3 regions of the Arthrobacter sp. ZBG10 genome follow, and region 2 is predicted to be linked to each of the others. Evidence: riboswitches for the same ligand, from Rfam matches in the RefSeq annotation. Region 2 holds a riboswitch; each other region holds the start of a gene.

Region 1 (3,235 bases), on a different contig from region 2:
GCCATGGCGGGCGGCAGGACGGCCGAGCCGGCCAGGATAAGTGCCAACAGGCCGCCGGCCAGGGGCGACCGCACTTTGGAAACGAACGGGGACATAGTCCCGAAGCCTACCGGCGTCCGTCCGCCGGAACACGCTGAAGTGTCCACATCGTTACATTGGGAGCTGCAAAACGTGGACCTAGACTGGGGCCATGGGCACTCCCCGCCGTCCTTCACGTGGCACGCCGCGCTGCGCAACGGCGGCCGTTGCCGGCCTGGCCCTGGCCGCCCTGACTGCGTGCTCTCCCCCAGCCGATCCGACGCCGGCGTGGTCCACTCCAGCCGCCGCAGAACCGGCACTCACCGTGGAAGTAAACCAGTCCCGGGACCAGTACGGGCGGCATGGCATTGAGTTGCTGATTACCAACACCACAGACAGTCCGGTCACGGTCAGCGACGCCCGGCTCAGCACTTCCCTGTTCCAGCAGGACATCCGTTGGGACTCCGCGGGCGGTGTAGTGGTCGTGCCACCGCACCAGGCCAAAATCCGGACCGCAATGTTGCCCACGGCTGCCTGTCCGGAGCCGGGGCAGGCCAGTTCGAGCGGGCCTGCCGCGGTGGCCACAGCGACGTTGACGCTGCCGGCGGCAGACGCCACCGCCCCGGCCACAGTACCGCCCGCCACCGCTCCCACTCCCACCAGCATCGCGTTGGAGGCAACTGATCCCCTCGGAATCCTGGCCCGGAACAACGCTGAACTTTGCCTTTCGGCGGCTGCGGCAGCGGTAGCGGATCTGGCCCTGGCTCCGGACCTGGCCGTCGCGCCGGACTTGCGCACCGCCGTCGTCCACCTGCTGGTTGATCCTGCTGGCGGGGCCCGCGGGAGCGGCCGGCTGACCCTCGAACGGTTCGAAGGCACCACGCTGCTGGCGGAAGCGTCGGCGGATCCCTGGCCCGTTGACACCGTTGTCAGGGCGGGAGATGCGCCGTTCGTTATGAACCTGCGGCTCCGGCCCGCGCGCTGTGACGCGCACGCTGTGGCGGAAGACAAAGTGGGCACACTGCTGCCCGTCCGGGTGGCAGTGGGGATGCGCTCAGGGCAACTGAAACTCGTCGCCGGAGCCACCCTGCGCGGCCAACTTTATGACTTTGTGACGAAGGCCTGTGCGGCCGGCTGACCGGATGGCGTCCTTCGAGTTCAGGGGCCCGGCAACACACCAGCGATGGACAAACCAGGGATCCGAGAGGCCCACCTCGCATGTTATCCAAATGTGACAATTGGTCGGGACCTGGGTTATGGTCTTGATGTGTCCCTCTCCAACGGGGCACTCCCACCAGCATGCCGAGCCCTGCCGCTGGCCTGGGATCAATCGTTTCCGGATGGCAGGGACGGGGGAACCAAGTTTCCACGGCTTCTTTGAAGCCTTGGGGTTAAGTCGATAGCACCTCTGTCCTTGATGGGGTGCTCCCGGCCGGGTAGCTCCAACCCGAACCCGACAGCTCACCCCGCAGGCATGGGAGAGGCGATCTATCATGTCAAAAAACACCCTGGCTGCCCGTCACCGCGCGGTGCCGACCCATTCCATCGTTCTTGAAGGCCTGGCAGTTTCCGCCAAGTCGCAGGCCAAGTCCCTGGGCCGCCCGGCCCTGGCCGTGGCCGCCGCATCCGGCATCGCGTTCGGCATCGGCGCCCCGGCCCACGCCGGCGTGACCGCACCGGATACCACCGGAACCAGCAACGTCCAGGCGTACTCGGCACCGGCAGCGCCCGCTGCAGCGCCTGCCCCTGCCGCTGCCGGCAATGTCCACACCGTTGTTTCGGGTGACACGCTGGGCGCCATCTCCTCGGCCAACGGCGTCAGCCTGAACGACGTCCTCTCCGCCAACGGGCTGTCCATCTCGGCCGTCATCTACCCGGGCGACCAGATCCAGATCCCAGGCGCCGGCTACGTGGCAGCCCCCGTGTCCGCCCCGGCCCCGGCTCCCGCCCCGGTCCAGGCTGCAGCCGTTGCCGCCCCGGCCAACACCGGCATGAACCTCAGCTACGCGTCCGCTCCGGCAGCCTCCACCGGCACCGGTACCGGCGCCGCAATCCTCGCCTCGGCTTACAGCCAACTGGGCGTTGGCCAGGACTGCACCGCCATGGTGGAAAAGGCCCTGCGTTCGGTAGGCAAGTCCGTGGGCGACCTCGCCCCGGGCCAGTTCTTCCAGTACGGCAGCGTTGTGGGCTCACCGGCCCCCGGTGACCTGGTCATCACCGCCGGCCACGTTGGCGTTTACGCCGGCGACGGCCAGGTTGTCAGCGGCGGCGTGGACGGTTACAAGACCGAGGTCCACTCCATCAGCTGGCTCGCCGGAGCTTCCTTCGTCCGCGTAGCGTAGCTTCGCGGCGCAGCAAGCGCCTGCACCACCGCAAGGGCGGCAGCCGGGATCAGTCCCGCTGCCGCCCTTGGCGTTTAAGGAATGCGGCGCGGAACCGGCGGGGCCCCGAACCAGCGGGCCCGGCCTGACCTCAGGTGCCGCAGTAGGTCCGGTAGGCGCCGAAGTCGGCCGGCGGCCCTTCCGCGAACCGCTCCAGGCCCGGCCGTTCCGTGAACGGGCTGCCAACGGCGTCCAGCAACAGGTGGAATGGTGCCAAGTCACCGGCAGTGGCGGCGGCCAGGGCTTCCTCCACCAGGTGGTTGCGCGGAATGTAGATGGGGTTGGTCCGGTCCATCAGGGCGGGGTCCGGCTGCCGGGCCAGCCACCGCGCCGCCCAGGCGTCGTACGCGGCCAGGTCCATGATCATGCCGCGGACCGGTCCGGCGTCACCGCGGGCGGCCTTGACCAGGTTGCGGAAAAACTGCGTGTGGTCCACGGGGCCGTCCTTGAGCAAGGCCAGTGCGCCGTCAACCAGCCCGGCGGTTTCAGGGTCTACAGGTGAGCCATCCGCCGGTGCCGGCAGTCCCAGCTTGGCCAGCATCCCTGCCTGCCAGGCCGCACCGTAAGCGGGCCGGAAGAGTCCCAGTGCTTCCACTGCCAGCTCCACCGCCTTTTCCTGGTCCTCGTGGAGGAGCGGCAGCAGCGCTTCGGCAAGCCGGGCAAGGTTCCATTCCGCCACTATCGGCTGGTTGGAGTAGGCGTACCGGCCGCCGGTATCGATGGAGCTGTACAGCGCGCCGGGATCAAACGCGTCCATAAACGCGCAGGGCCCGTAGTCGATGGTTTCCCCGGAGATGGTCATATTGTCGGTATTCATCACGCCATGCACAAATCCC
Region 2 (3,235 bases):
AACCGTCCGTCCCGGGGCAGCAGGTTGGCGGGGATCGTGATGCTGGTTTCGCTCACAGGTGCTCCAATTTCGGCGTGGAAGTTGTTGCGCCGGGACGGCTGGGTGCCGGCCGCCAGTGGTCAGCGGCCCTCGGCCCGGACCCTCCAATTGTGCCTGAAGTGGTGTTTCGGCGGGAACCGCACCCGTCATAGTCCAGTCATTGAGACAGTCCGGCAGAAGAGCCGAATCTATTCGGACAAACTCAAAATAGGCTAAGCTTTTCCACGGACTACGCCGCCGTCTGGGCGGTACGGTGGGACAACGCAAGGTACTGCGCTCGAGGAGCTGAGCTGGATGACGGATCTTATCGACACTACGGAGATGTACCTTCGCACCATTTTGGAGCTTGAGGAAGAAAACATCGTTGCCCTCCGGGCCCGCATCGCGGAACGGCTGAGGCACTCGGGGCCCACGGTTTCGCAGACCATCGGCCGGATGGAGCGTGACGGCCTGGTGGTGGTGTCCGGGGACCGGCACCTGGAACTGACCGAGACCGGCCGTAAGCGCGCCACCGAAGTCATGCGCAAACACCGGCTCGCCGAGCGCCTCCTGGCGGACGTTATCGGCCTGGACTGGGCGTACGTCCACGACGAGGCCTGCCGCTGGGAACACGTGATGAGCGAACGCGTGGAGAAGCGTATCTACGAGATGCTGAACCACCCCACGGAGTCGCCCTACGGCAACCCCATCCCGGGCCTCGCGGCGTTGGGTGGCCAGCCCGGCAACGGCTTCCGGGACGGAGCCGTCAGCCTGCTCGAAGCCATGAAGTCCTACGGCCCCGCCTCCTCGGTGACGGTGAGCCGGCTGGCGGAGCCCATCCAGGTTGAACCGGAACTTCTGGTCCAGCTCGACGAAGGCGGCATCCGGCCCGGCGCAGCCGTTTCGCTGGAGCGCGTTGGCGACTACATCTCCGTCCGCGTGGCCGGCATCGAAGGTGCCCTGGAACTGCCCCCTGAAGTGGCAGCGCACGTCTTCGTCGCGGTCAACTGACGCTGCCCGACGCCGCACTTACCCAATCCCGAGCGGGTTACGCAAAGATAACGGAATTGTTACTATGCGGGGGTAACGGATATAGTTGAACCTAAGCGTTGATACATAAGCGTTACTTGATCCGGAGCCGAGCTCTGCCAGCGGATCAGGCGCACAAGTCATTTCTGGCAGAGGCGGGGGAACCACAACCGGCAGCGGGGGCTGCCTTGGGGTGAAGTCCGTCAGCAGCAAGCCTCTCCAGTGAAGGATCCTACGGGATACCCCTGTGCCAAAGCTTGCCCGCGCGGACCGGGTCGAACGAACTCTCTGACCCGAATCCGACAGCTAACTCCGCAGGCTTTTCCAGAGAGGAACCGTTCTTGACCATGCAGACCTCCAGGGGACGCCGCCGTGCGGCCGTCCCCGCTTCGGCGCCACGGGCAGCTGAAGCCACCAGCACGGAGCGCCCGCGCGATTTCCACCGCGACGCGCGCCGCCGCAGGGGTCCCTTCCGGCAGATCACCGACTTCGCGTCGGCCAGCGGCATGGGCCAGAAAGCCGGCATCGCCCTGGCTGCCACGGGCCTGGTCCTTACCGTGACCGTCCCGGCCACCAGCCCCGTGCTTGCAACCGACGCACCCGGAGCCACCCCCGTGGCTGCCGCCGCAGTAACCCCGCAGCCCCGGATCTCCGCAGAAGCCGGCGCCCAGCTGGACTTCAGCCGTTCCGCTGTGGTGACCCAGGCCGATCCGGACGGCAAGCTCAAGCAGCTGCTCAGCGCCCAGTCCGCCAGCGCCGTCTCCCGGGCGGCCTCGGCAGGCAGCCTTGCTGCGCCGCTGGCCACGCTCACCACTGCCTCTCCCTTCGGCTACCGCGTCAGCCCCATCACCGGCGGCAACGGCGACTTCCACCGTGGCCAGGACTACGTGGCCCAGTGCGGCACATCCGTGCTTGCTGCTGCAACCGGAACCGTGACATTCGTCGGCTGGCACCAGTACGGCGGTGGAAACCGCGTGGTGATCGACCACGGCAATGGCCTGGAGACCACCTATAACCACCTCTCTTCCTTCACTGTGAAGGAAGGCCAGACGGTGTCCCGCGGCGATGTGGTGGCCCTGAGCGGCACCACGGGCGCTTCCACCGGCTGCCACCTCCACTTCGAGGTCCAGGTCAACGGCGAAGTCGTCGATCCTACCGGCTGGCTCTAGTCAAATGATGGTTCACTACCGGATCGCCGAGATCCGCCGTGACCTGAATGTGACATTGAAACGAAACTGCTGTACCGTCTAACTTGCGTCAAGTTTTCCGAACTTGACGCTCTTGAGTGGATTGCCTAGCTCTGCCACCGCTCAAGGTCCGTTCGCATTTCATCGTCTGGCAGGGGCGGGGGAACCAATTTTGGCCTTCAGCTGTATCGAAGGCCTTGGGGTTAAGTCGCAAAGCTTCCCAGGAAGCAGCGCGGCCGGGTGACTCCCATCCGAATCCGACAGCTCACCTCGCAGGCATTGGGAGAGGCCACCTTCTTGTCTTCACGCCACAATTCTGCGCGCCACCGTGCGCTCACGGTTCGCACCAGCCCTTTGGACAGTGTTTCCAAAGCCGTCAGTGCCAATGCCGGGACAGTAGGTCGCCAGGCGGCAGTATTCGCCGCCGCGTCGGGCCTGATCCTGACCATGGGACTGCCTGCCACAGCTGCTGACACCACTGCCGGAGTGTCCGCTTCCACCGAGTCCGGCACCGCCCAGACCGCGCTGGCAGTCACCGCCGCTCCCACCGCCACCGTTTCCTTCGAACGCACAGTGGTCACAACCATTGCTGCGCCGAAGCCGGAGCCGGTCCGAGTGCAGGCCACCCCCGCAGCCACCGCAACGGCAGCAGCCCCGGCCGCAGCCGGAGCTACGGCCGCGGCAGCAGCGCCGGCAGAGAAGGCCGCGCCCGTTGCGGCTTCGACGTCCGGCATCGCAGCCATCGCCTACACGGGCATCGGCCGTCCCTACGTCTGGGGCGGCACCAGCCCCAATGGCTGGGACTGCTCCGGATTCACCCAGTGGGTCTACGCCCAGGCCGGCATCAGCATTCCCCGCACGAATGCCTGGAACGCCATGACGCCCACGTCCAACCCGCAGCCGGGTGACCTGGTCATGCAGAATGGCGGCGCGCACGTTGGTATCTACGTCGGCAACGGCATGATGATCAGCGCGCTCAACCCCTCCCAGGGCACCCTGCT
Region 3 (3,235 bases), on a different contig from region 2:
CCCCAAGCGGGTCATCAGCAAGGCCCAGATCCTGGACCGGGTGTGGGACTACGACTTCGGTGGCCAGGCCAACATCGTGGAGCTCTACATTTCCTACCTGCGCAAAAAAATTGATGCCGTGCACCCGCCCATGATCCATACCGTGCGCGGTGCCGGCTACGTCATCAAGCCTGCAGAGTAGGTTCCGTGGCCACCACACCAGCCCCGGAGGCACCCCGCCGGAGCGTGCTCCGACCCGCCACCTGGCATCTGCGGACGCGCTTGGTGGCATTGGCCATGGCCCTGCTGATCGCCATCTGCGGCGCGGTGGGAGTGGTCAGCTACGCCTCAATGGATGCCTTCCTCACCCGCCAGCTTGATGCCCAGCTGAGCCAGGCGGCGGAGCGGGCCAACGATCCCGGCCGCCCGCCGCAGGGCGGCTTCAACGGCCGGGACCCACTGGACGCACGGGGCCAGAGTGTGGGCACCGTCAACGCCAGCATCCGCAACGGCCAGGTGAACACGGGCGGTTTCCTCGCCTCAGACACCACCCGCACCCCCCTCGCGGCTGACGACAAGCCTGTCCTCCTGGGCCTGGCGACGGACGGCAAGCCAGTGGACCGGGAACTGTCCAACGGCAGCTACCGGCTGGTGGCCGTCGAAACCTCTTTCGGCGACGTCCTGGTGACCGGGCTCCCCCTGGCAGTCAAGGACAGCACGCTCACGTCGCTGGTGTGGACATTCATTTTTGTGTCCCTGGGCGGTCTCCTGCTGGTCGGGCTGATCGGCACCGTCCTGATCCGGCGCACCATGAAACCGCTGGAACAACTCTCGGAAGTGGCCACGAGGGTCTCCCAACTGCCGCTGGACGCCGGCGAGGTGGCACTCGCGGTGCGCGTCCCGCCGTCGAACTCCAATCCGGGAACCGAGGTGGGCAGCGTGGGGCATGCGCTGAACCTGATGCTGGACAACGTGGCCAGCGCGCTGCAGGCGAGGCAGAAAAGCGAAACCAAGGTGCGCCAGTTTGTGGCTGACGCCTCGCATGAACTCCGCACCCCGCTGACGGCCATCCGTGGTTATACGGAGCTGATGCGCATGACGGAGCAGTTCACGCCCGACGGTGCCCGTTCGCTGGCACGCGTGCAGAGCCAGTCCGAGCGTATGACGGCGCTGGTGGAAGACCTGCTGCTGCTGGCGCGGCTGGATGAGGGCCAGCCGCTGAAGCTCAGCGAGGTGGACCTGACGCAACTCATGGTGGAAAGCGTCAGCGACGAGAAGGTGATGGCACCCGGACACAATTGGCGCTTCGAACTGCCGGACGAGCCTGTGGTGGTCACGGGCGATCCAGCCCAGCTCCGTCAGGTCCTGATGAACCTGCTCTCGAACGCCCGGAAGCACACGCCGGCCGGAACCACCGTCCTGGCAGGGGTGGGTACGGCCGACAACACGGCGTTCGTCACGGTGACGGACGACGGCGGCGGGATCCCGGCAGGGTTCGTGGACCAGGTCTTTTCACGCTTTGCCCGCGCGGACGCGGCCAGGAAAGGCAGCGGCGACCAGGCCGGGGCCGCCGCCGCGGAGGGCACCAGCGGGCTGGGGCTTTCCATCGTCCAGTCGATCATCGAGGCGCACGGCGGGAAGGTCTGGGTGACGTCCGAGCCGGGCAGAACGCAATTCACCATCTCCCTCCCACTCGCGGCAGCCGCCCCCACAACCTGACACGCCGCCGTCGTGATGTCCGTTACCTAAATGTGACTTAAGCTTCGGACTCCTGTACCGTCGAAAGGGTGCGGTTCCCGTTCGGGGCGCATGTCCGGATGACGCCTAGCTCTGCCGCTTCCCGGATCCTTCTTGACCCATGGCAGAGGCGGGGGACCCACAGTCCCGGGCACTGCGTGCCCTTGGGGTTAAGCCATTTTCGTGAATTTTCCGGATGGCCGGATGCCCTCATCCGAACCCGACAGCTAACTCCGCAGGTGTGAGAGGCGATCCATCATGTCTGAATTCCCGGTAGAAACGCGCCCGAAAAATGGGGCCGACAGTCCATTCCACACCAAAAAGCGCGGCATTGCCTTCCTGGGCCGGCGCACGGCCATCCTCGCCGCGTCCTGCGCCCTGCTGGTGGGAGTCGGTGCCGCCGGCCAAGCCACCAGCTCCGTCACCTCCCCTGTGGCGGCTGAAACAAAAGCCGCCGAGGCAAGCTCCTCACTGAGACTGGAGAAGAGCGAAATCCAGGCTGCGCCGAGCGAATCTGCGGCGCCGATCGCTGTTGCACCCCAGGCCGCCGAGCCCGCTCCGGCTGCTCCTGCTGCGGAACCGGCGCCCGCCGTGGAAGCCGCTCCTGCCCCGGCCCCCGAGCCTGCACCGGCACCGGTTCCCGAGCCTGCCCCTGCGCCGGAGCCCGCTCCCGCACCGGAGCCCGCTCCCGTCGTCGCGGTTAATGACCCTGCCGGTGCGCAGGCCTATGCGGCCAGCCAGCTGGCATCCTACGGCTGGTCGGCGGACCAGATGCAGAGCCTGCTGACGCTCTGGACCAAGGAATCCGACTGGACAACTACGGCCACCAACGCGAGCAGCGGCGCCTATGGCATTGTCCAGTCGCTGCCGGCCGAGAAGATGGCAAGCTCCGGCGCGGATTACCTCACCAACTACCGCACCCAGATCAACTGGGGCCTGAACTACATCAAGGAGCGCTACGGCTCCCCCGCAGCCGCCCTGAACTTCCACCTCGCCAACAACTGGTACTAGGACCCGCGGGGTCCATCCCGGCGGTCCCGTCCCCGGGACCGCCGGGTCGCCTGCAGGTGACGCGGCGCTTCCGCGGGCACCATACTAAGGGGCATGAAATTCACCACCGTTATTGCCGGCTCCGGCAACAAGACCGGCATCGAAGTCCCGGCCAGCATTGTGGACGCCTTGGCGGCCGGAAAACGGCCGCCGGTGGTGGTGACGCTGAACGGGGCGTCCTACCGCAGCAGCATTGCCGTTATGGGCGGGCAGTACCTGATCGGCCTGAGCGCAGCCAATCGTGAGCTGACAGGGGCGGGCGCGGGCGACGCCGTTGAGGTGGACGTGGTGGTGGACACCGAACCACGCGTGGTGGAGGTGCCCGCTGACCTGGCGGCCGCGCTGGCTGCAGACAGCACCGCGTCCGACGCGTACGCCGCCTTGAACTACAGCGCCCAGCGGCGCCTGGTAGAGCCCCTGGCCCTGGCAAAAACCGAGGAGACCCGGGCCAGGCGCGTGGCTAAGGCAG

The links. Region 2 has a riboswitch for cyclic di-AMP ahead of ACU18_RS14445 (M23 family metallopeptidase). Riboswitches for the same ligand answer to the same signal wherever they lie in the genome.
Region 1: it holds a riboswitch for cyclic di-AMP, as region 2 does, so the genes downstream of both, ACU18_RS13090 (C40 family peptidase) here and ACU18_RS14445 (M23 family metallopeptidase) in region 2, are expected to answer to the same signal.
Region 3: it holds a riboswitch for cyclic di-AMP, as region 2 does, so the genes downstream of both, ACU18_RS12815 (hypothetical protein) here and ACU18_RS14445 (M23 family metallopeptidase) in region 2, are expected to answer to the same signal.

The regions. Positions count from the first base shown of each region.
Region 1 covers NZ_LFQH01000051.1:802-4,036, forward strand. The annotation lists partial or broken gene ACU18_RS13080 (coiled-coil domain-containing protein) at 1-95, opposite strand, end outside; gene ACU18_RS13085 (hypothetical protein) at 191-1,156, shown strand; cyclic di-AMP (ydaO/yuaA leader) riboswitch at 1,343-1,508, shown strand; gene ACU18_RS13090 (C40 family peptidase) at 1,512-2,360, shown strand; gene ACU18_RS13095 (protein adenylyltransferase SelO) at 2,491-3,235, opposite strand, start outside.
Region 2 covers NZ_LFQH01000058.1:54,387-57,621, forward strand. The annotation lists gene serC (phosphoserine transaminase) at 1-56, opposite strand, end outside; gene ACU18_RS14440 (metal-dependent transcriptional regulator) at 334-1,029, shown strand; cyclic di-AMP (ydaO/yuaA leader) riboswitch at 1,176-1,384, shown strand; gene ACU18_RS14445 (M23 family metallopeptidase) at 1,395-2,216, shown strand; cyclic di-AMP (ydaO/yuaA leader) riboswitch at 2,353-2,527, shown strand; gene ACU18_RS14450 (C40 family peptidase) at 2,589-3,235, shown strand, end outside.
Region 3 covers NZ_LFQH01000050.1:5,852-9,086, reverse strand. The annotation lists gene ACU18_RS12825 (response regulator transcription factor) at 1-181, shown strand, start outside; gene ACU18_RS12820 (sensor histidine kinase) at 187-1,698, shown strand; cyclic di-AMP (ydaO/yuaA leader) riboswitch at 1,818-1,969, shown strand; gene ACU18_RS12815 (hypothetical protein) at 1,975-2,727, shown strand; gene ACU18_RS12810 (YdeI/OmpD-associated family protein) at 2,821-3,235, shown strand, end outside.